2 regions of the Diaphorobacter sp. LI3 genome follow, and region 2 is predicted to be linked to the other one. Evidence: riboswitches for the same ligand, from Rfam matches in the RefSeq annotation. Region 2 holds a riboswitch; the other holds the start of a gene.
What was found. A riboswitch is a leader RNA that binds a small molecule or an ion and turns the genes downstream of it on or off. The one in region 2 is predicted to bind thiamine pyrophosphate.
Positions count from the first base shown of each region.

Region 1 (11,573 bases), 1.9 Mb from region 2:
AAGCAAGGGATCTGAAGATCATGTCTGTTACCTCAGTGACGGTGGGCATCGACGTGGCCAAGGCGCACGTGGATGTCTGTGTGCTGGGTGCCAAGAGCAGCGCCCAGCGGTTTGACAACGATGCCGAAGGCCACTCGGCGCTGGCGGCTGCCCTGCAGCCCCTGGACGTGGGTCTGGTGGTGATGGAGGCCACCGGCGGCTACGAGGCCGCGTTAGCGTGTGCCCTGCAGGCCACAGGCCTGCCCGTGGCGGTCATCAACCCGCGCCAGGCGCGCGACTTCGCCAAATCCATGGGACGCCTGGCCAAGACCGACGCGGTGGATGCGCGCACGCTGGCCGAGCTGGCAGCGGTGCTGCTGCGCCGCGACGATCTGCAGCGCTTCTTGCGCCCCCTGGCCGATGAGCGCCAGCAGTGGCTCGCGGCCCTGGTCACGCGCAGGCGCCAGTTGCTGACCATGCTCCATTCGGAGCGCCAACGGCTGCAGATCACGCCCAAGAAGCTGCACGCCAGCATCGAGGCCATCGAGGCGGCGATCAAGGCGCAGCTCGATGAGATCGAAGAGCAGATGGTCACGCATGTGCGCGAGCACTTTGGGGAGCTCGACACGCTGCTGCAGTCGGCTGCGGGAGTCGGCCCGGTGGCCAGTGCCACGATGATTGCCGAGCTGCCAGAGCTGGGCCGGCTGAACCGGCGCGAGATCGCTGCATTGGTGGGCGTGGCGCCCATGGCCAATGACTCCGGCGGCAGCAAGGGCAGGCGGCGCGTACAAGGCGGGCGCTTCGAGATCCGCCGCGTGCTGTACATGGCAACGCTCACGGCCACCCGCTACAACCCGGCCATCAAGGCCTTCTACGAGCGTCTGAAGGCCGCTGGCAAGTTGCCCAAGGTCGCCCTGGTCGCTTGCATGCGCAAGTTGCTCACCACGCTCAACGCCATGGTGCGCACTGGAAAACCTTGGGACAAGTCGCTTCATTGCGCTTGACTTCGAAGACGGTTACTCATTCCCGTGGATGAGCCGGTGCTGACTGCCACGCTCACCGCCGGCTGCGAAGGGCGTGTGTCGCGCACCTACACGTTCTTGGCAGACCCGCCCGGCACTGCACCCCCAGCGGCACGGCAGCCCATCGATTTGTCGCGCCTGGCGGTGCCCGCACCACGCGCTACGCCGCAAGTGCGGAATGCATTGGGCGGCGAGGGGGAGGGCGCACGCACGGTCCGGCGGCCTCGTGCGCAGCCGCGTGTTCCCGCGGCGTCCACGCATGCCCCGGCCGAGCGGGCGACACGCCCATCGCGGGCAGCTAAGACCGCCACGACGCTGCGCACCAGCGCCAAAGCCTCGCCGCCCGCGGCTGCGGCGGCTCCCTCCCGCCTGGTAATGGAACCCCTGGATTTGGGTCCTGACAATGCGTCCGCGCTGCAGCTCACGCGCGAGCCGCCCCAGATGTCGCCGCGCCCCAGCGAGGCCTTGCGTGCGGAGTCGGCCGCGTGGTGGCAGGCGCTGGACACTTCGACGGCCCAAACACAGCTGTTTGAAGAGCGGCTCAAGAGGCTCGAGGCTGATGCGGCCGCGCAGGGCCAGCTGGTGGAGCGCGAGCGCGCAACGGCGGCTGAGCTGCGCGAGCGCCTGGCGCAGGTGGACTCGCAGGGGTTCCCCGCGACCGTGGTGTACATGCTCGCGGGGCTGCTGGTGCTCGCGCTGGCCTGCATTGCCTGGCTGCTGCGCCGCACCCGGCGCGAGGCGCTGCAGGCATGGCGTGACTCGGTGGCACTCAGCGGTGGCCTGCGGGACGGGGCCGTGGCCGCGGAAGGCCCTGATGGCAAGCTCCGGCTGCAGGTGGAGCCGGATGCGCGCGATGTCTGGCAGCCGACAGCGCCACCGCCGCAAGGGCCGGACAGTGGGCCGCCTCCGCTCACGCCTACCGCCGCGCCAGTGAGTGCACCCGCGGCGGCTCCAGGCCCCGCGGTGGCGGCGCCGGCTGTGGAGCCCTTGCAGGCAAGGGCCCAGTCCGGTGTGCAGCCCGAGTCGCTGTTCGATCTGCAACAGCAGGCCGAATTTTTCACCTCGGTGGGCGAGCACGAGCAGGCGATCCATGTGCTGCGCCAATACATCGCGCAGCACGGCGAAGACTCGCCGCTGGCGCATCTCGAACTGCTGCGCCTGTACCACCAACTGGGGCGAACCGACAGCTTCGACGGCCTGCGTGCGCAGGTCGAGGAGCGGTTCAACGTACGCGTGCCTCCATTTGCGCAGTTCCAGCAACTGGGCCGGAGCCTGGAAGACCACCCCGAGGCGCTGGCACGGGTCGAGGCGGCGTGGTCCTCGCCCGAGGTGCTGGCCGTGCTGGAGGGCCTCTTATTTCACCGGGGACAGACGCAGGGCGAGGGGCCCTTCGACCTGGCGGCGCTGGACGATCTGCTGCTGCTGCTGTCCATCGCCCAGACCACGCCCGCACATTTGCGCGGTGCGCCGCCGCCCCGCGCGCGCACCACCCCGCATGCCACGCCAGCGCTCCACCCGATGGGCGCGCAGGATGGGACGGGCCGGTCGTTGGACTCGATGGCGGCCGGCCTGGCGCTGCTGCCGGTGGATGACGGCTCGCCAGCATCCACTTGCGCCGCCGCGGTGGACGTGGACGAGTCCGGGCCGCCTCACATCACCCTCAGCGATCTACCGCCCGTGCCCGTCACCCCAGCGCCCGCGCAAGGGCAGGCCGTGGGTTTTGGCATGGAAAACGACAAGCTGGAGTTGCGCTTCGAACTGGAGCAGTCGCAAAAGAACCGCTTCTGAAGCGCGAACGCCCGCCGTGCGCGGACGGGGCTATCGCCTGCCGGCGTCCATGGCCCGCATGAGCTGCGCCGCAGCGGCTTCCGGCTGATCGGCCGCCACCACGGCGCGCACCACGGCGATCGACCCCACTCCGGTGGCCAGCACTTGCGGGAACTGGGCCAGGCCAATGCCGCCGATGGCAACCAGCGGATAGCCGCGCATCAGCCGGGCATAGCCCGTCAGCCGTGCCACGCCCTGGGGCACTGTGGCCATTTTCTTGAGCGTGGTGGGGAACACCGCGCCCATGGCGATGTAGCTGGGGCTGGCCGCGTCAGCGCGCACCATCTCGGCATAGCCATGCGTGCTCACGCCCAGGCGCACCCCGGACTCGCGCAGCGTGCGCAGCTCTTCGGGGCTCAGCGCATCCAGATCCTCCTGGCCCAGGTGCACGCCATAGGCCCCGGCCGCGATGGCCTGGCGCCAATGGTCGTTGATGAACAGCAGCGAAGCGGTGCCTTGCACGGCCTGCACTGCGGCGCGTACCTCGCGCGTGATGGCCGCAGGGTCGTCACTTTTGAAGCGCAGCTGCACCGTCGGCACGCCGGCCTGCGCCATGCGGCCCACCCATTGGGCATCGGGCAATACGGCGTAGAGACCCAGGTTCTGTGGGCAGGCTTTAAAGGGGTGCGCATGGGGGCGCGGCTGCAGTCCGAAGTCTGCGGGCTCGTCGGGCCACTGCGCCGGGTCGAAGCGGCCGGTGCGCCGCGTCTGCGCAGCCCAGGCACGGGCCAGGCAGTCTGCGTCATGGGCGATGAAACCCAGGGCGCAGCAGGCCGCAAGGGCTGCGCGGTACACGGGGTCTTCCACGGTTGTCGCCGGCATCGGCTGGGGCGGGAAGCCCGCGAACGCCGACGCATGGTGCTGGCGGATGGCTTGCTCCATGGCGGCTGCAGAAGGCAATGGCGCGGCGGCTTGCGGCATGCTCAGCCCTGCGCGTGGTGCCAGAACGGCGTGCCCAGCACGGGCGTGCTGGGTTGCGCCGCCTCCTGCGGCGTCATCGCGCCGGCCATGCGGGCGGCGCGGCCTGCGGCGACGGCATCGGCAAAGGCGCCGGCCATCTGCACGGGGTCGGTCGCCAGGGCCACGGCCGTGTTGAGCAGCACGCCGTCGTAACCCCATTCCATCACCTGGCAGGCGTGGGACGGCAGGCCGAGGCCGGCGTCCACGAGCAGCGGCACGTCCAGGCGCTCGCGCAGCAGCTGCAGGCCATAGGGGTTCACCGGGCCGCGGCCCGTGCCGATGGGCGCCGCCCACGGCATGACGGCTTGGCAGCCCACGTCCACCAGGCGCTGGCACAGCACCAGGTCTTCAGTGCAGTAGGGCAGCACGTAGAAGCCTTCGCGGACCAGTTGCTCGGCTGCCTGCACCAGGTTCAGCGTATCGGGCTGCAGCGTGTAGTCGTCGCCGATCAGCTCCAGCTTGATCCAGGGGGTCTCGAAGACTGCACGCGCCATATGGGCGGTGGTGATGGCTTCCTGCAGGCTATGGCAGCCGGCGGTGTTGGGCAGCACCGGCACCTGCAGGCGCTTGAGCAGCTCCCAGAAGCTGCTGCCGGATTCGGCCGGGTTGCTGCCCTGGCGGCGCAGCGATGCGGTGAGCATCGCGGGCCGCGCGCGCTGCACGGCGGCCTCCAGCACGGCGGGAGACGGGTAGCGCGCGGTGCCCAGCAGCAGGCGGCTCTGGAACGCCTGGCCGTAGAGCACCAGCGTGTCGGGGGAGGATGTAGGACTGTTCATGAGCAATGGTTTCAACCGCCGGTGACCGGCGCAATGATTTCGATCTGGTCGCCGGACTGCAGGGCGTGCGCGGCATAGCGGGCACTGGGCACGAACTGCAGGTTCACGGCCACGGCAAACGGTGGCTGGGGGGCCAGGTGGGCCACGGCGTCGGCGACGGTGGCGCCATCGGGCAGTTGCACGGCGTTTTGGTTGATGAATACGTTCATGTGTGCAGCGCAGCTTCGCGGTCGAGCTGCAGCGAGAGGTCGAATCCAGGGGCGAGCTCGGATTGTCCCGTGTTCAGCACCTGCATGACTACATCGAGCATGGCCGGCGCGATCATGAAGCCGTGGCGGTACAAACCGTTGACCTCCAGCACGCGATCCTGCACTACGCGCACCGCGGGCAGGTTGTCGGGCAGGGTGGGGCGGCAGTGGGTGGAGATCTCTAGGATACGCGCCTCGGCAAAGCCCGGATGTACGGCGTAGGCGGCGCTCAGCAGCTCCAGCGTGGAGCGCACGCTGGCGGGCGACATGTCGTCGGATTCGATCTCGGTCGCGCCGATGACGAACACGTGGTTCTCCTTCGGTGCGATGTAGATCGGGTAGCGGGGGTGCACGATGCGCGTGGGGCGCTGCAGCGTCACGTCGGGCGCGTGCAGGCGTACCACCTCGCCGCGCAGCCCGCGCAGTTGCGGCCATTGCGCACGCGCGCCCAGGCCCCGGCAGTCCAGCACCCAGTCGGGCTGGCCGGCCTGGCCGGGAGTGAAGTCGGCCGGCCGGCGCGCGCTGCCCCAATGCGTGACCACGCCCAACTGGTCCATGGTGGCGGCCAGCGCGGCCAGTGCCTGGCGGTTGTCCAATTGGCCCTCGCCGGGCAGGTACAGGCCCTGGTGGAAGCGCTGTGCGGCCGTGGGTTCCAGTGCAGCCACGCCGGCGCTGTCCAGCGCCTGCATGCGCGGCAGTCCGGGCACCAGGCCTTGGGTCTGCTCGAACTTCAGGCGCATGCGCGCGGCTTCGGGTGCGTCCTGGCGGTGCCACAGGATCAGCGTGCCGTCATGTTGGAAGTACACCGGTGCGGCCAGCGGTGCCAGCAGCTCAGGCCAGCGCGCCAGCGAGTGCACGCCCATGCGCACCACGCCGGGCTCGGCCACGATGGATTCGGCCAGGGGGGCCACCATGGCGGCGGCCACGTAGGCTGCGGCGCCTTCGGCGGCGCGGGTGCCTGCCTCGTGCACCTCAACGGCGTGGCCCTGGCGGGCGAGTTCGACGGCCAGCAGGCGGCCCATGAGGCCCGCGCCCAAGATGGTGACGCGGGAGGAGGAGCGAAGGGTGGGGAAAGTGTGCATCGTGTCCGTGATGAAAGGCCAGGCCAAACAACCAAAGGACAAAACGGGAGCGCGCGGCGCGCCGATGCTGTTGAAACTCCCCACGCCAGCATGACCTGGATCGGGTGCTTAGGGTATTTCTCAGTCGCCTGCCGCTTTCGTCAACACGTTCTTAGTGCGGCGGGGACACCCCTGTTTCGTCCGTGGCCGGCATTACAGCACAGGGGTGGTGCCCCTGTTGTTGACGTGGCGCAGGCTCTGGCGTTGCCGCGGCTGCGTTGAATGCGCTGCGGCTTGGCCGATAATTTTTGCCATGAACCAAGAGACACAGACGCCCGGCGGTGGCCGGCGCTATGCGCGCGTGTTGACCATCGCGGGCTCGGACAGCGGCGGCGGCGCGGGCATACAGGCCGACCTGAAGACCTTCAGTGCCCTGGGCTGCTACGGCATGACCGCGATCACCGCCATCACCGCGCAGAACACGCGCGGCGTGACGGGCATCCACGGCATTCCGCCCGAGATGCTGCGCGCACAGATCGACGCCGTGGTCGAGGACATCGGCGTGGATGCGGTGAAGATCGGCATGCTGCATTCGCCCGAGGTGGTGCAGGTGGTGGCCGACGCGATTCTTCGCCATGGCTTGCCCAACGTGGTGCTGGACCCGGTGATGGTCGCCACCAGCGGCGACCGGCTGATTGCCGAGGAGACCGTGGGCACGCTGGTGCGCGCGCTGTTCCCGCTGGCCGCCGTGGTCACCCCCAACCTGGACGAGGCCGGCTGGCTGCTGGGCCGCGCCATTGCCGACGAAAGCGCGCTGGACGCGGCCGCCACCGACCTGCTGGCGCTGGGCGCGCGCGCGGTGCTGCTCAAGGGCGGGCACCTGCCGGGCGACCGGGTGGTGGATGTGCTGGCCCTGCCTGGCGACGAGCGCCACCGCCTGGAAGCTGCGCGCATCGTCACGCACAACGGCCACGGCACGGGCTGCACCTTGTCGTCGGCGATCGCTGCGCACCTCGCATTGGGCCAGCCGCTGGCGCAGGCGGTGCGGTTGGCTCGCCAGTACATTCTGGGCGCGATCGCTGCCGGGGCCGATGTGCGCACCGGTCACGGCCACGGGCCGCTCAACCATGGCTATGCGCCGGTGGCGCAGCGTGTGATCGAGTAACGGGCGGCTGAGGGAGCGCCGGGCACCGCGCGCGCCACAGGCCCACACCGCCGCGGCACCCGAAATATCACCAGCCCCAGGTCAGGCGCCGGGCCACCCAGCCCTTTTGCCCGTCTTCGCGCTGCACCCGGGCCCAGCTACCCGACTGGCCCAGGCTGCGCACCACCTCATGCTGCTGCAGCTTGCCCACGGTCTTGTGCTGCTGGCCGGGGCCGGCGCGCAGGTTGGCGACGCGTGCCGTCACCACGCGGTGCGGCGTCTTGCTGGTCAGCGGCGCATACACCCAGCCGAGCGGCTCCTCGAAATCCCGCACTTGGAGCCACCGGCCCTTGCGCTGCTGCACCTGCAGCGGATAGCCCCGACCCAGCTCCCACAGCGTCGCCGAGCGGGTGCTGGGCTTCTCGCGTACGTTGACCGCATTGCCCTTGATGCTGACGAAATCGCGCGCCTGCACGCCGGCGGGCATGAGCAGGGGCAGGGCCAGCGTGGCGGCGGCCAGGGCTTTGGACAGGATGCGATGCGGCAGGGGCAGTGCGAAGGGCACGGGGTGATCTCCTTGGAGTTGGAACTGAGGGATGACAACCCCCAGGTGGAGGGCCGCCCGCGTGCGAAGTTCCGGCCGTTTCAGGCGCGAACCGATGGCCGAAACGTCAATTGCTATGAAAAATATAGCTGCCAGCGCACTATACAAGCTATTCTGAGACAGTTTTCTATTTGGAAACAAGGCAGAAAGAGCGCTGCAAGCTCCTGCTTCAATAGCGCCCCGCGCATGCCGCAGGGCGCGCCGCGCCGTCGCCGCAGGTCAGCGGGCCGGGGCGACGCCCAGCCGGGCTTGCAGCCGTTCGCTGCTGGTGGTGTATTCCAGGGGCAGCTTGTGGCCCGCCTGCCGTTCAGCCTCGGCGAAGGCGGCGAGGGTGGCTTCGTGGAAGCCGCACAGGATCAGCTTGCGCTTGCCGGGGTAGGTGTTGATGTCGCCGACGGCGTAGATGCCGGGGACGCTGGTGGCGAAAGTGGCCGTGTCCACGGTCAGCTGCTTGCGGTCCATCGCCAGGCCCCAGTCGGCAATGGGCCCCAGGCGGGGAGAGATGCCCAGGTAGGCCAGCAACAGGTCCAGCGGCTGGCGCTGTGGCTCGCCTTGCGGGTCCAGCAGGGCCAGCGCCTGCAGGGTGCCGTCGGGCGCGGTCTCCACGCCCGTGATCTGGCCGATCACGACCTGGATGCGGCCCGCCTCGCGCAGTGCCTGCAGTTGCGCCAGCAGCGCGGGCGCGGCCTGGAAGGCATCGCGCCGGTGCAGCAGCAGCACCTGCGCGGCAGCGTCCACGCAGTCCAGCGCCGCCTGCACGGCCGCCTCGTCGCCGCCATGTACCACCACGCGCTTGCCGGTCGCGGCACGGGTGGCCGTAGCGGCGTCAGGGTGGTAGAGCAACTGGCCGGGGGCCAGCGCCTCTACCCCCTCGGCCTTGATGGCGCGCGGCACGAAGGCGCCCACGCCCGCGGCAATGAAGATGCTGCGCGCCAGCAGCGCGGTGCCGGCGGTGGTGGTGAGCAGAATACGTCCGTCGGCCTGCGCGGCCAGCGCGTGGACCTGCTGGCCCAGGTGCAGCGTGGGGGCGAAAGGGGCGATCTGCCGCTGCAGCAGTTCCACGAGCCCCAGGCCCGTGCACACAGGGATGCCGGGAATGTCGTAGATGGGTTTGTCGGGATACAGCTCGGCGCACTGGCCACCCACATGGGGCAGCGCATCAACCAGGTGCGCCGCGATGCCCTGCAGCCCGAGCTGGAAGACCTGGAACAGCCCCACCGGCCCGGCGCCGATCACCACGGCGTCCGCGGCCTGGGGCGTCGGGCTGCTGGGGGATGGGTGCATGCGGGGCGTGGCGGGAGCGCGGGAGTCAGCGCTCCAGCTGGTCCAGCTTGCCGGGCTTGCCGTTCCAGTCGTCAGCGTCAGGCAGCGCTGCCTTGCGCTTGGTGATGCTCTTGAACTTGGGCGTCAGCTCGGCGTTGATCTTGATGAAGGCCAGCTGGTCGCTGGGCAGGTCTTCCTCGGCAAAGATGGCGTTGGCCGGGCATTCAGGGATGCACACGGCGCAGTCGATGCACTCGTCGGGGTCGATCACGAGGAAGTTGGGGCCTTCGCGGAAGCAGTCCACGGGGCACACATCCACGCAATCGGTGTATTTGCACTTGATGCAGTTTTCGGTGACGACGTGAGTCATGAGTAGTTGTGTTCTGGTATGGGGTTAGCCCGCGATTTTAGGCCGACCGCCGCCTCAGCAGGCCAGCCAACCATGCCTGAGGCGCGGAAACCTTAACGTTGATCAAGCTTTTGGGGCCGGTGCGTTCACCAGCACGGCGCCCGCCGTCTTGTGGCTGGCGGTGTCGACCAGGATGAGCGAACCGAGCACGCGGCTGCGCGCGAACGGCGCCGCGGGCAGGGGTTCCTGCAGCAGCAGCTCCACATGGCCGATGGCATTGGGCTCCAGCTGGGTGGCGTCTTCCTCGGCCAGGGTGTTGATGTCCAGGCGGTGAACCACGCGGCGCACCTTGACCTTGACCCAGCGGTGGCCGTGCAGCGCCCAGTACACGCGGCCCGCCACCAGCGGCTCGTCGTCCATCCACGCGACGGTGGCGGTGATCTCGCGCTGGCCGGGCCATGCGGGCACGGCGGCGGGGGTGTCGAAGTCGTCCTCGGCCGCGGCAGCGGGTGCAGGCGCAGCCACGATCCAGTCGCCGCGCGAGACGTCCACCTCGCGGTCGAGGGTGATGCCCGCGCTCTGGCCCGCGGCCACGCCGGTGGCGCGGCGCGCATGGTCCAGGACCTGCGCCACCTGCGCCAGCTGGCCGCTGGGGAAGATGGCGACCTGCGCACCCGGCTGCACGCGGCCCGTGCCCACCCGGCCCCAGAACACGCGGCGCCCCTGCGAAGTGTCGGACGAGGAAGAAAATTTCTCCACCCACTGCACCGGGAAGGCCAGGGGCAGGCCGGCGTCGGGCGGGGTGTTGGGCAGCCGCTCCAGGATCTGCAGCAGGCTCGGGCCCGCGTAGTCGCACCAGCCGGGCTTGGCGTCTACCACGTTCCAGCCCTTGAGCGCCGACACCGGCACCACGCCCGCCACGGCGATGCCCGCGTGCCGGGCGAACTGCTCCAGCGCGGCACGGATGTGGCGGTAGGCGAGCTGTGGGTCCGCCACCGCGTCGAGCTTGTTCACAGCGAACACCAGCGAATGCACGCGCAGCAGATGCACCAGCAGGCTGTGGCGGCGCGTTTGCGGCAGCAGCGTCAGCTGGGGGTTCTGCCAGTCGAGCTTGGTAGCGTCCACCAGCACTACGGCGGCGTCGGCCTGGGAGGCGGCGGTGACCATGTTGCGCGTGTACTGCTCGTGGCCGGGCGCGTCGCCGATGATGAACTTGCGCGCCTCGGTGGCGAAGTAGCGGTAGGCCACGTCGATGGTGATGCCCTGCTCGCGCTCGGCACTGAGGCCGTCGGTCAGCAGCGCCAGGTCGGTCTCTCCGCCGCGCTGCACGCCGGCCAGGTGGTCCTGCAGCACGGCGCGGCTGTCCACCAGCAGGCGGCCGATCAGCGTGCTCTTGCCATCGTCCACGCTGCCGCAGGTGATGAAGCGCAGCGCGGAAATGTGATCATTTGTGCCGCTAGCGCTTTCTGGTTGTGCGCTGGAAGCTATTGAATTGATAGTGGCGGTGGTCATCAGAAATACCCGTCTTTCTTGCGCTTTTCCATCGAGGCGTCGCTGGTCTTGTCGTCCATGCGCGTGGCGCCGCGCTCGCTGACCTCGGCGGCCAGGGTCTCGATCACGATTTCGCCAGCCGTGGCGGCCAGGCTTTCCACCGGGCAGGTGCAGGTGATGTCGCCCACGGTGCGAAAGCGCACGGTGCGCGTCTGCACCGCTTCGCCGTCCTTCGGGGGCGTGAGCGGCGTGACGGGCACCAGCAGGCCGCGGCGCTCCACCACTTCACGCGGGTGGGCGTAGTACAGCGATGGCAGGGCGACCTGCTCGCGCTCGATGTACTGCCACACGTCCAGCTCGGTCCAGTTGCTGATGGGAAAGACGCGGAAATGCTCGCCGGGGGTCAGGCGGGTGTTGAACAGCGTCCACAGCTCGGGGCGCTGCGCCTTGGGCTGCCATTGGCCGAAGCTGTCGCGGTGGGAAAAGATGCGCTCCTTGGCGCGCGCCTTCTCCTCGTCCCGGCGCGCACCGCCGATCAAGGCGTCGAAGCGAAACTCCTCAATCGCTTCGAGCAGCGTGACGGACTGGTGCACGTTGCGCGATTCGCCGGGGTGGGCCAGGCGCACGGTGCCGCGCGCCATCGAATCCTCGACGCTGCGCACGATGAGTTCGGCGCCCAGTTCCTTCGCGCGGAAGTCGCGGAAGTCGGTCACCTCGGGGAAGTTGTGCCCCGTGTCGATCATCAGCAGCGGGTAGGGAATGCGGCCCGCGCCGAAGGCCTTCTCGGCGCACTTGAGCATGACCAGCGAGTCCTTGCCGCCCGAGAACAGCAGGGCGGGGCGCTCGAAG
Region 1 is NZ_CP094346.1:2,846,787-2,858,359, reverse strand. It holds gene MRB47_RS13235 (IS110 family transposase) at 21-983, shown strand; gene MRB47_RS13230 (hypothetical protein) at 1,377-2,789, shown strand; gene MRB47_RS13225 (thiamine phosphate synthase) at 2,820-3,749, opposite strand; gene MRB47_RS13220 (thiazole synthase) at 3,752-4,564, opposite strand; gene thiS (sulfur carrier protein ThiS) at 4,576-4,773, opposite strand; gene MRB47_RS13210 (FAD-dependent oxidoreductase) at 4,770-5,894, opposite strand; TPP riboswitch at 5,955-6,077, opposite strand; gene thiD (bifunctional hydroxymethylpyrimidine kinase/phosphomethylpyrimidine kinase) at 6,187-7,038, shown strand; gene MRB47_RS13200 (SH3 domain-containing protein) at 7,106-7,504, opposite strand; gene MRB47_RS13195 (NAD(P)/FAD-dependent oxidoreductase) at 7,841-8,905, opposite strand; gene fdxA (ferredoxin FdxA) at 8,931-9,254, opposite strand; gene MRB47_RS13185 (sulfate adenylyltransferase subunit 1) at 9,357-10,745, opposite strand; gene cysD (sulfate adenylyltransferase subunit CysD) at 10,745-11,573, opposite strand, start outside.
Region 1: it holds a riboswitch for thiamine pyrophosphate, as region 2 does, so the genes downstream of both, MRB47_RS13210 (FAD-dependent oxidoreductase) here and thiC (phosphomethylpyrimidine synthase ThiC) in region 2, are expected to answer to the same signal.

Region 2 (11,573 bases):
GCCAAGGTCATGGCAGTCGTCGCTGAAGTGCTGCCCGGGGGCGAGCTGAAGCTGGCCGGCCTGGGCGTAGCCCCCAGCAATGGCTTGAAGCGCGGCGTGGTGGTGAACATCGACGCCACGGTGCAGAGCATCCAGCAGGCGCTGAAGGAGGCCGAGTTGATGGCCGACTGCAAGATCCAGCGCGTCTATACCGGCATCACGGGCAGCCATATCCGCGGCCTCAACTCCAGCGGCATGGTGGCCGTGAAGGACAAGGAGGTCACGCCGGCGGACGTGGCGCGCGTGGTGGAGACGGCCAAGGCCATCAACATCTCCAGCGACCAGCGGCTGCTGCTGGTGGAGCCGCAGGAGTTCGTGATCGACGGGCAGGATGTCAAAGAGCCCATCGGCATGAGCGGCATCCGCCTGGAGGCCAAGATCCACATCGTGACCGGCGCGCAGAGCGCGGCCGAGAACATCATCAAGTGCGTGCGCCGCTGCGGCCTGGAAGTGGAGCAGCTGATGCTGAACCCGCTGGCGAGCAGCCAGGCTGTCCTTACCGATGACGAGCGCGAACTGGGCGTGGCCGTGGTGGACATTGGCGCGGGCACCACCGATGTGGCCATCTTCACCGGGGGGGCGATCCGCCACACGGCGGTGATCCCGATCGCGGGCGACCTGATCACCAGCGATATCGCGATGGCGCTGCGCACACCCACCAAGGACGCCGAGGACATCAAGGTGGAGAGCGGCTACGCCAAGCAGTTGCTCGCCGACCCTGAGGCGCAGGTCGAGGTGCCAGGCCTGGGCGACCGCAGCCCGCGCATGCTGTCCAAGCAGGCGCTGGCGGGTGTGATCGAACCGCGCGTGGAGGAGATCTTCTCGCTGGTGCAGCAGGTGATCCGCGAGTCCGGGTATGAGGAGGTGCTGTCCTCGGGCATCGTGATCACGGGCGGCAGCTCCGTCATGCCGGGCATGGTGGAGCTGGGCGAGGACATCTTCCTCAAGCCCGTGCGCCGCGGCATCCCGAAGTACTCCAGCGCGCTGGCCGACATGATTGCCCAGCCGCGCGCCGCTACCGTCATGGGCCTGCTGGAAGAGGCGCGCCTGGCGCGCCTGCGCGGCTTCAAGGTGGCAGCCAAGAGCGGGTCGGTGAAGACCGCATTTGGCCGGTTCAAGGACTTCATCGTGGGGAACTTCTGACATGACCTTCCCCCCGCTCTGGATGGCACGCGCCAGTCCGCCGCCGCGGCGCCGGGGGCGATGGCGAAGTACCGCGCCTCCGCCCGACGGCAATGACCGTCCCCTAACAAACACCAACCTACGGCAATTGCAAATCACAACCCAAGTTTCAGGAGCACCATCATGACCATCGAAATGATCGAGTCCGAAGAGTTCAACCAGGGCACGCAGATCAAGGTGATCGGTGTCGGCGGGGGCGGCGGCAACGCCGTCGAGCACATGATCTCGCGCAACGTGCAGGGCGTGGAGTTCGTCACGGCCAACACCGACGCGCAGGCGCTCACCCGCAGCACGGCGCATCGCACCATCCAACTGGGCGCAAGCGGCTTGGGCGCGGGCAGCAAGCCCGACAAGGGCCGCGAGGCCGCCGAGGCTGCGCAGGAGGACATCCGCCAGGCCATCCAGGGCTCGCATATGCTGTTCATTACCGCCGGCATGGGCGGCGGCACGGGCACGGGCGCTGCGCCCGTGATCGCGCGCGTGGCCAAGGAGATGGGCATCCTCACGGTGGGCGTGGTCACCAAGCCCTTCGACTGGGAGGGCGGGCGCCGCATGAAGAACGCCGACGATGGACTGGCCGAGCTCGAAGCCAACGTCGACTCGCTGATCGTCGTGCTCAACGAGAAGCTGCTGGAGGTGCTGGGCGATGACATCACCCAGGAAGAAGCCTTCGCGCACGCCAACGATGTGCTCAAGAACGCGGTCGGCGGTATCGCCGAGATCATCAACGAGTACGGCCAGGTGAACGTGGACTTCGAGGACGTGCGCACCGTGATGGGCGAACCCGGCAAGGCGATGATGGGCACGGCCACGGCCAGCGGCCCGGATCGCGCGCGCATCGCGGCCGAGCAGGCGATCGCCTGCCCGCTGCTCGAAGGTATCGACCTGTCGGGTGCCAAGGGCGTGCTGGTGCTGGTCACGGCAAGCAAGGGCAGCCTCAAGCTGGCCGAATCGCGGCTGGCAATGAACACCATCAACGCCTACGCCTCGCCGGACGCGCATGTGATCTTCGGCGCGGCATACGACGACACGCTGGGTGACGAGATCCGCGTGACCGTGGTGGCCACGGGCCTGTCGCGCCAGAACGCGCGCCGCCAGCCCATGCAGGTGGTGCAGGGCAGCCTGCGCACCGGCACGGACAACGTGGCGTACCAGATGCCGATGGCCGGCGCAGCGGTCGGAGTTTCCGCCGGCATGGTGGGCGGTGCGCCCCAGGCCGACTACGGCAGCATGGCCGTGCCGAGCGTCTGGCGCACCAACCGTTCCGTGGCCACGGCGCGCGTGGATGCGCTGTCTTCGGGCGGCATGGATGAACTGGAGATTCCGGCCTTCCTGCGCAAGCAGGCGGACTGAAGCTCCACCGGCGCCACGACCAAGGTGCCTGAATGAAAAAGCCGCTGGCACGCCAGCGGCTTTTTCATGTGCGGTCGCGCATCCGTATGACGTGCGCTACACGGCGCGCGCTGGCGCCTGCGGGCGCCGCACGGATCGGCGTCAGAACGACTCCCAGTCGCCGTCGTCCGGGCCGGCGCCGGGCGCCTTGGCGGGCTTGGCCTGTAGCGCGGGTGCCGCGGGAGTGGACAGAGCGCGAGGTGCGCTTGCGGCCGGGCGCGCCGCGGGGGGTGCAGCACGCGTGGGCGCCGTGGCGGGGCGGGGCCGCTGTACCTCGCCTGCCTGCACGCGGAACAGCGCCACCACGTCGGTCAGCTTCATGGCCTGCTCGCGCAGGCTGGCCGCCGCGGCGGTGGATTCCTCCACCAGCGCGGAGTTCTGCTGCGTCATCTGGTCAAGCTGGTGCATGGCGGTGCTGACCTGGGCAATGCCCTGGCTTTGCTCGGAGGTGGCGGCGCGCACTTCGCCAATGATGTCCGTCACCCGCTGAACGCTGCTGACGATCTCGGTCATGGTGCTGCCGGCGCTGTCCACCAGTGTCGTGCCGGAGCGGACCTTTTCCACCGAATCGTTGATCAATGCCTTGATCTCCTTGGCGGCTTGCGCACTGCGCTGCGCGAGTGTGCGGACTTCTCCGGCCACCACGGCAAAGCCCCGGCCTTGTTCGCCGGCGCGCGCCGCCTCCACGGCCGCATTCAGAGCCAGGATGTTGGTCTGGAAGGCGATACCGTCGATCACGCCGATGATGTCGCTGATCTTGCCGCTGCTGGCGTTGATGCCTTCCATGGTGCTCACCACCTGGGATACCACGTCCCCGCCGCGTGCCGCCACCTGCGCGGCCGATGCGGCCAGTTGGTTGGCGGTCTGGGTGGCGTCGGAGGTCTGGCGCACCGTGCTGGAGAGCTCTTCCATGCTGCTGGCCGTGGCCTGCAGGTTGCTGGCCGTGTCCTCGGTGCGATGGGCCAGGTCGTTGTTGCCCTGCGCGATCTCGCTGGCCGCGGTGGCAATGCTGTCTGAGGCGCTGCGCACCTCGACCACGAGGCGGCGCAGCGAGGCCACCATCTGCGACAGTCCATCCATCAGCGATCCTGCGGGCGCGGGAGGGATGGCGGTGTCCAGATGGCCCTGCGCGACTTCGGACATGACGCTCATGGCGTGGGCGGGTTCGCCGCCGATCTGGCGCACCACCGAGCGGAACACCGCAAACCCGACCACTCCCACGGCAAGGGTGACGAGCGCGACCACCAGCAGGTCGGTCAGCAGCGCCTGACGCACTGCGGCATCGATATCGTCGGTGTACAGGCCGGAGCCCACCATCCAGTTCCATCCATCGATGCGCACGGCGTATTGCAGCTTGGGTGCGAGCGTCTGCTCGCCAGGGCGCATGAACCTGGCAGAGACATACGCCTTGCCATCCTTGCTGCGCTGCAGTGCGTCCGTGATCTGTTTGAGCAGGTCGTTGCCATCGCCGTCCTTGAGCTTGCCGGCCATGTTCTGGCCTTCCCACTCGGGCTTGATGGGGTGCATCACGCCGCGGCTGTCCATGGTCCAGATGTAGAAATACTCGGTCTTGCCTTCCGCGCCGCCGTAGCGCGACAGGCGCAGGGCTTCCTTGGCGGCCTTCTGCGCGTCCTCTACGCTCATCGCGCCCTTGTCGGCCGCTTCCTTGTAAGCGGCGACGATGCTGTGCGCCGTCTGCACGGCGGTGGTCAGGGTTTCCTTGCGGGCGTCGATGATGAGCTTGCGCTCCTGCAGCAACGACAGGGTCGACATCACGATCAGCGCGAGCAGCGCCGTTCCCAGCATGGCAAGAATCTTCATCTTGAGGCTGAGCTTGGTCATGGGGGCTTTCTCCGAAATTCGCCAAGATGGCGAGTTTTAAAAACATTTATTTACATAATTATCTCATTTGTTCCAATTTTGTTCGGCGACCTGCGCGTTGTCCGTGCGTCAGCGCTTCTGCCGATCGACGCGCAAGGCAGGCGGCAGAACGTCTGCCTGCTATCAACGTCATAGAAAAGGGGTACTGTCGGCCCGTGTCTGGCCGCCTAAAATCGCGGGATGCTTCAGCAACGCACCATCAAGACCCTGACCCGCGCCGTGGGCGTAGGCCTGCACAGCGGCCAGCGGGTCGAGTTGACGTTGCGCCCGGCACAGCCGGACACGGGGATCGTGTTCCGCCGCGTAGATCTGCCGGAGCCCGTGGACATTCCCATTACCGCCACGGCTGTCGTGGATACGCGCATGGCCTCGACCATTGGCGCCGGCGGTGCGAAGGTGCATACCGTGGAGCACCTCATGTCGGCCTGCGCCGGCCTGGGGCTGGACAACCTGTACATCGACATCACGGCCGAGGAGGTGCCCATCCTCGACGGCTCCTCGGCGTCCTTCGTGTTCCTGCTGCAGAGCGCGGGCGTCGAGTTGCAGAACGCCCCCAAGCGCTTCATCCGCGTCACGCGCCCCGTCGAGGTGCGCGAGGGCGAGGGGCACAACCTCAAGTGGGCGCGCCTGGAGCCCTACCACGGCTTCAAGCTGCGCTTCGAGATCGATTTCGCCCACCCCGCCGTCGATTCCACGGGGCAGAGCGTGGAGTTCGACCTTGGGAGCGGCAACTACGCGCGCGACATCGCCCGCGCGCGCACCTTCGGCTTCACCAAGGACGTGGAGATGCTGCGCACCAGCGGCCTGGCGCTGGGCGGGGGGCTGGACAACGCCATCGTCATGGACGACTACAAGGTGCTCAACGCCGACGGCCTGCGCTACGACGACGAGTTCGCCAAGCACAAGATCCTGGACGCCATGGGCGACCTGTACCTCGTGGGCAAGCCGCTGCTGGCGGCCTACAGCGCCTTCCGCTCGGGCCACGCCATGAACAACCTGCTGTTGCGCGAACTGCTGGCCCACGAGGATGCGTGGGAGATCGTGACCTTCGAGAATGAGCGCCAGGCGCCCGCAGGTTTCACACAGCCGGTGCGTGCCTGGTAACGGACGGGGGACGCGTGCATGTTGATCTTCCGATGGGCTGTCCTTCTGCTGCTGCTGGCTGCCGGCGTGTCGTTTGCCTTTTTTGCCGCTACGGGACAGCAGCGCTACAAGCGTTTTGGACTGGTCATCGTCAAATGGACCGTGATCGCGGCGTCCATGTTCTTCCTGGTGCTGATCCTCGAGCGTCTGCTGTAAGGCACCTTGCTGGCGGTCAAGTCGCCTATACTCGGCCCCGCTCCGGGGTGCACGTAACGGCGTGCTGAGATGGCGGACCTGACCGCCGGAACCGCGAACTTGATCTGGTTCATACCAGCGTAAGAAGAGCTGCAGTCGGATAGGGGGAAACGGGTACACCCGCAAGAAGGGTCGTGCTCCGTCCGTCCATCCGATCGATAGCGGAGCAATTCCATCCATCCCGCCGATGAAGGAGCTGCCCGCCATGAATGCCCCCGACAAGTTCGCCAGCCTGCTTGCGCTCACGCGCGAACCCTTTCCCGCTTCCACCAAGTCCTACCTCGCCGGCAGCCAACCCGGGCTGCGCGTGCCGGTGCGCGACATTCAGCTCACCAACGGCGAAGTGGTGAGCGTGTACGACACGTCCGGCCCCTATACCGATCCTGCCGTGCAGATCGACGTGCGCAAGGGCCTTGCGAGCGTGCGGGGCGAATGGATTGCCGCGCGCGGCGACACCGAGGGCTATGAGGGTCGCGTACGCAAGGCGCTGGACGACGGCCAGAAGGCCGAGGATGGCGACCGCCTGGCCCAGCTGCGCGCCGAGGCTGCGGCGCTGCAGCGCCAGCCGCTGCGCGCCAGGAGCGGCGCCAACGTCACGCAGATGCACTACGCGAAGAAGGGCATCGTCACTCCCGAGATGGAATACGTGGCCTTGCGCGAGAACGGTCGCCGCGAGTGGATGCAGCAATACATGCAGGACGCCGCGCGCGAGCAGCGCCTGGCCGGCAACCCACTGGGTGCGAGCATTCCGAAAATCATCACGCCCGAGTTCGTGCGCGACGAGGTCGCCCGTGGCCGCGCCATCATTCCCGCCAACATCAACCACCCCGAAGTGGAGCCCATGGCCATCGGGCGCAACTTCAAGGTGAAGATCAACGCCAACATCGGCAACTCCGCCGTCACGTCGAGCATCGAGGAAGAGGTGGAGAAGCTCGTCTGGGCCATCCGCTGGGGCGCCGACAACGTGATGGACCTGTCCACCGGCAAGAACATCCACACCACGCGCGACTGGATCGTGCGCAACTCGCCGGTGCCCATCGGCACGGTGCCTATCTACCAGGCGCTGGAAAAGGTCGGTGGCATTGCCGAGGACCTGACCTGGGAGATCTTCCGCGACACGCTGATCGAGCAGGCCGAGCAGGGCGTGGACTATTTCACCATCCACGCGGGCGTGCGCCTGGCCTACATCCAGCTCACCGCCGCGCGCCGCACGGGCATCGTGTCCCGTGGCGGCTCCATCATGGCCAAGTGGTGCATGGCGCACCACAAGGAGAGCTTCCTCTACACGCACTTCGAGGACATCTGCGACATCATGAAGGCGTACGACGTGTCGTTCAGCCTGGGTGATGGCCTGCGTCCGGGCTGCGCCTCGGACGCCAACGACGAAGCCCAGTTCGCCGAGCTGCACACGCTGGGCGAGCTGACGCAGATTGCCTGGAAGCACGACGTGCAGACCATGATCGAAGGCCCCGGCCACGTGCCCATGCACATGATCCAGGCCAACATGACGGAGCAGCTCAAGACCTGCCACGAGGCGCCGTTCTACACCCTGGGCCCGCTGACCATCGACATCGCCCCCGGCTACGACCACATCGCCAGCGCCATCGGCGCCGCCATGATTGGCTGGATGGGCACGGCCATGCTGTGCTACGTGACGCCCAAGGAGCACCTGGGCCTGCCCGACCGCGACGATGTCAAGCAGGGCATCATTGCCTACAAGATCGCGGCCCACGCGGCCGACGTGGCCAAGGGCCACCCCGGTGCCCGTGCGCGCGACGACGCGCTGAGCCAGGCGCGGTTCGACTTCCGTTGGCAGGACCAGTTCAACCTGGGCCTGGACCCCGATACGGCCAAGGAGTACCACGACGAGACCCTGCCCAAGGACAGCGCCAAGGTGGCGCACTTCTGCTCCATGTGCGGGCCGAAGTTCTGCTCGATGAAGATCACGCAGGAAGTGCGCGAATTCGCCCAACAGGGCCTGCAGTCCAAGGCAGAGGAGTTCAACCGCACGGGCGGCGAGCTCTACGTGCCCATCCACCGCGCCGACTGACCCACGCAAAGCCGCCGGCCTGTCATGCCCGGCCGGCTCCAAGTGACCGTATCAGGCCGCGGCCAGCAGCCGGGTGGGCATGGGCGACGGCAGTGCGTGCGCCAGTTCACCCGGCAGGCGAAAGCGGCTGACCTGCGCCGCCAGCTCATGGGCCTGGCCGCGCAAACTCTCGGTGGCGGCCGCGGACTCTTCCACCAGGGCCGCGTTCTGCTGGGTCATCTGGTCCAGCCGCGACAGGGCCGAGTGGATGGAGAGGATGTCCTGCTGCTGCGCATGGTGGCTGGAGCGTATGTCGGCCATCGTGCGCGCGGCGTCCTGGATGGCCGCCACCACCTGCGCCATGGTGCGCCCCGCATCAGCGGCCAGGGTGGCGCCGGCATCCACCTGCTGCACGGACGCCTGGATTAGCGCCTTGATCTCGCGCGCGGCCTCGGCCGAGCGGTTCGCCAGGCTGCGCACCTCGCTGGCCACCACCGCGAAACCGCGGCCCTGTTCGCCGGCACGTGCGGCTTCCACCGCGGCGTTCAACGCCAGGATGTTGGTCTGGAACGCGATCGAGTCGATCATGCCCGTGATGTCGCCGATCTGGTGCGCGCTGTGCGCCACTTGCTGCATGGTCTGCTCCATGCGCGTCACCACGTTGCTGCCTTCGTGCGCGGTGGCTGCCGCCTGTGCGGCGCGTGCCTCGGCATGCTCGGCGGTCTCGGCCGATTGTTGAACGGCGCGTGTCACATGCTCCAGCGCGGCGGCCGTTTCCTGCAGGCTGGCTGCGGCCTCCTCGGTGCGGGTGGACAGGTGGGCGTTGCCGTTGGCCATCTCGGACGAAGCCGTGTGCAGGCTGTGCACGGAGGTGCTCACCTGTCCCGCCAGGCTGCGCAGCGCGGACTGCATGACCGACAGGGACGTCAGCATGTGCCCGGTTTCGTCCCGGTCGTGGCCCACGATGTCCTGGCGCAGGTCCAGCCCCGCAACACGCTGCGCGGTGTCGCTGGCCAGTGCAATGGGCCGCGTGATGCTGCGCACCAGCCACAGCGCGAGCAGGGTGCCCAGCACCAGGGACAGGCTGCCGAACGCCAGCAGCGACCAGCGCGCCTGCTGGCTCCAGCCGCCCACGGCCAGGGCGGCCGTGTCGATGGACTGGCGCTGCGACTGCGTGAGCGCATCCAGCGACCCCAGCAATGCCTGGGACGCGGGCAGGAAGCGTTCGCCATACACCTGCTGAATACGTGACGTGAGGCCGAAGTCGCGTGCCTGCACCAGTGCGGCCTGGGCCTCGTGGAAGTCGACGGCCCGCGCCTTCACGCGGGACAGCAGTTCCTCGTCGGCTGTGCCGGCCAGCCGCTGCGCCAGGGTGGCTACCAGCCTGTCGTACTGCTGCTGCGTAGCGGCAATGTCGGCGCCGATGGCTTGCCCCACCTCGGGTTCTGAACTCAACGCCACGGCCTTGTAGCGCTCGGCATTGATGGCCTGCAGCCGATAGGCGTCGGCCACCAGCCGTTCGTTGGCCACGCTGTGCTGAACCATGTCGTCGGTCGACTGGCCGATGTGCCGCAGCGACCACACGCCGATGGCCGAGCCGACCAGACTCAGCGCCAGCACCGTCATGAACAGGCCCAGCAGCCGGCGACCCAGCGGGCCGATGGAAAGAGAGCGGGTAGGGGAAGAAGAGAAGGACATGCGCGTGTTCGGGGTGAGCAAAGCCCTAGGGCCGAACCGCACTATGGACAAAGATTGTGACAATATGTTTTCTAGGCATGCCTTGCCGCGTTCCCTAAGCCCCATCTCACCAGAGACAACGGGACCGTGATTACCCTGCCTTGGGATTGAGCGCTTGCAACATACAGTTGCATTCCGGTCCGCCCACGAGGCGGTATCTCTGCCATGGCGTGGAACTTGCACACGCCGGTCATCATGTTCAGCAAAGGAATGCCATGAGGGTTCTGGGGCAGCTTTCCATTCGCGCGCGGCTGTATTTCGCCACGACTTTTTCCCTGGTCCTGCTGACTGCAGTGGGCGCTCTGGGCTACGTTGCGCTCGACCGCTCGCGCACCACGCTGCAAGAGCTGTTTGCGCGCCAGGTGCAAACGCTCACCGACATGGCCGAACTTCGCACCGGCTTGGGGCACCTGCGCCGCGCCGAGAAGGACATCATCATCAACTTCAACAACGCCGTGGAGGTGCAGGCGCTGCGTGAGGGCTGGAGCCGCCAATTGGATGCGCTGCGCAAGAGCATGGCGCAGGTGCGCGAGGTGCAGGCCGGCAACGTGGAATTCACCGGCGCACTGGACAAAGCGCTGGCCGAGGTCGGGCAGTACGAAGGCGGGCTCGTGCCGATCTTCGACCAGATCGAGCGCGCCCTGCTTGATGGCGCGGGTGCGGGGGCGTATGCCGAGCGTTTCAAGGCCCACATGGACACCACCGATGCCCTGCTGGCCAGCCTGGCCACGCAGGCGCGCGGCCACATGGAAGAGGCTCGCGCCGCCCTGGACCAGCGCACCGCCACCATGTCAACGCTGATTGCTGCAGCCGTGCTGTTGGGGTTGGCGGTGCTCGTTCCGCTGACGTTGTTCAGCGTGCGTTCCATCACGCAATCGCTGGAGCAGGCGCGCGCGCTGGCCGAGCGCATTGCCGCGGGCGACCTGTCGCATGCGGTGCAGTCCCGCCAGCGTGACGAGATCGGCAGCCTCGTCGCTGCCATGGGCCGCATGCAGGATGCGCTGCGCACCCTGGTGGGCCAGGTGCAGCAGGCCGCGGGCAGCATCGCCACGGCCAGTGACGAGATCGCCCTGGGCAACCAGGACCTGAGCCAGCGCACCGAGCAGACCGCCGCCAGCCTGCAGCAGACCGCCTCGTCCATGGAGTTGCTCACCGGCACGGTGCAGCACAGTGCCGAATCGTCCCGCCAGGCCAGCGGGCTCGCGGCCAACGCGGCCGAGGTGGCGGTGCGCGGCGGCGCGGTGGTTGCGCAGGTGGTGCAGACCATGGGCGAGATTTCCGACAGCTCGCGGCGCATCGGCGACATCACGGGCGTGATCGACTCCATCGCGTTCCAGACCAACATCCTGGCACTCAATGCCGCCGTGGAGGCCGCGCGCGCCGGCGAACAGGGCCGGGGCTTCGCCGTCGTGGCCAGCGAGGTGCGCAGCCTGGCGCAACGCAGCGCCGACGCCGCCAAGGAAATCAAGGCGCTGATCGGCGCCTCCGTCGAGCGGGTGGAGGGCGGCTCGCGCCTGGTGGCGCAGGCGGGCGAGACCATGACCGAGATCGTGGCCAGCGTGCGCCGGGTTTCCGACATCGTGGCCGAGATCACCAGCGCGGCCGCCGAGCAGGCGGGCAGCATTGGCCAGGTGGGCCAATCGGTCAGCCACCTGGATCAGATGACGCAGCAGAACGCCGCGCTGGTGGAAGAGTCCGCAGCCGCGTCGCAGTCGCTGCGCGACCAGGCGGGCCGACTGACCGAGGCGGTCAGCCGCTTCAAGCTGCAGGGCGGCGCGCCGCAGCCGAGGGCCGTGGCGTTGGCGCGCGCAACCACCGCTCCGGAAATGGCGGAGAAGGACGTTGGCTTGCCCGCGCTTGCTGCGTAGGGAAAGGCCCCAGAGGCAAGGGCCGCGTTCAGTCGTTCAGTAACTGCGCCCGGCCTTGTACATGGCGTGCTGGCGCCGCGTGAGCTGCGCGACCTCGCCCACGCGGG
Region 2 is NZ_CP094346.1:913,486-925,058, forward strand. It holds gene ftsA (cell division protein FtsA) at 1-1,182, shown strand, start outside; gene ftsZ (cell division protein FtsZ) at 1,345-2,574, shown strand; gene MRB47_RS04270 (methyl-accepting chemotaxis protein) at 2,716-4,455, opposite strand; gene lpxC (UDP-3-O-acyl-N-acetylglucosamine deacetylase) at 4,675-5,598, shown strand; gene MRB47_RS04280 (hypothetical protein) at 5,617-5,793, shown strand; TPP riboswitch at 5,827-5,936, shown strand; gene thiC (phosphomethylpyrimidine synthase ThiC) at 6,038-7,882, shown strand; gene MRB47_RS04290 (methyl-accepting chemotaxis protein) at 7,934-9,559, opposite strand; gene MRB47_RS04295 (methyl-accepting chemotaxis protein) at 9,814-11,466, shown strand; gene ruvC (crossover junction endodeoxyribonuclease RuvC) at 11,503-11,573, opposite strand, start outside.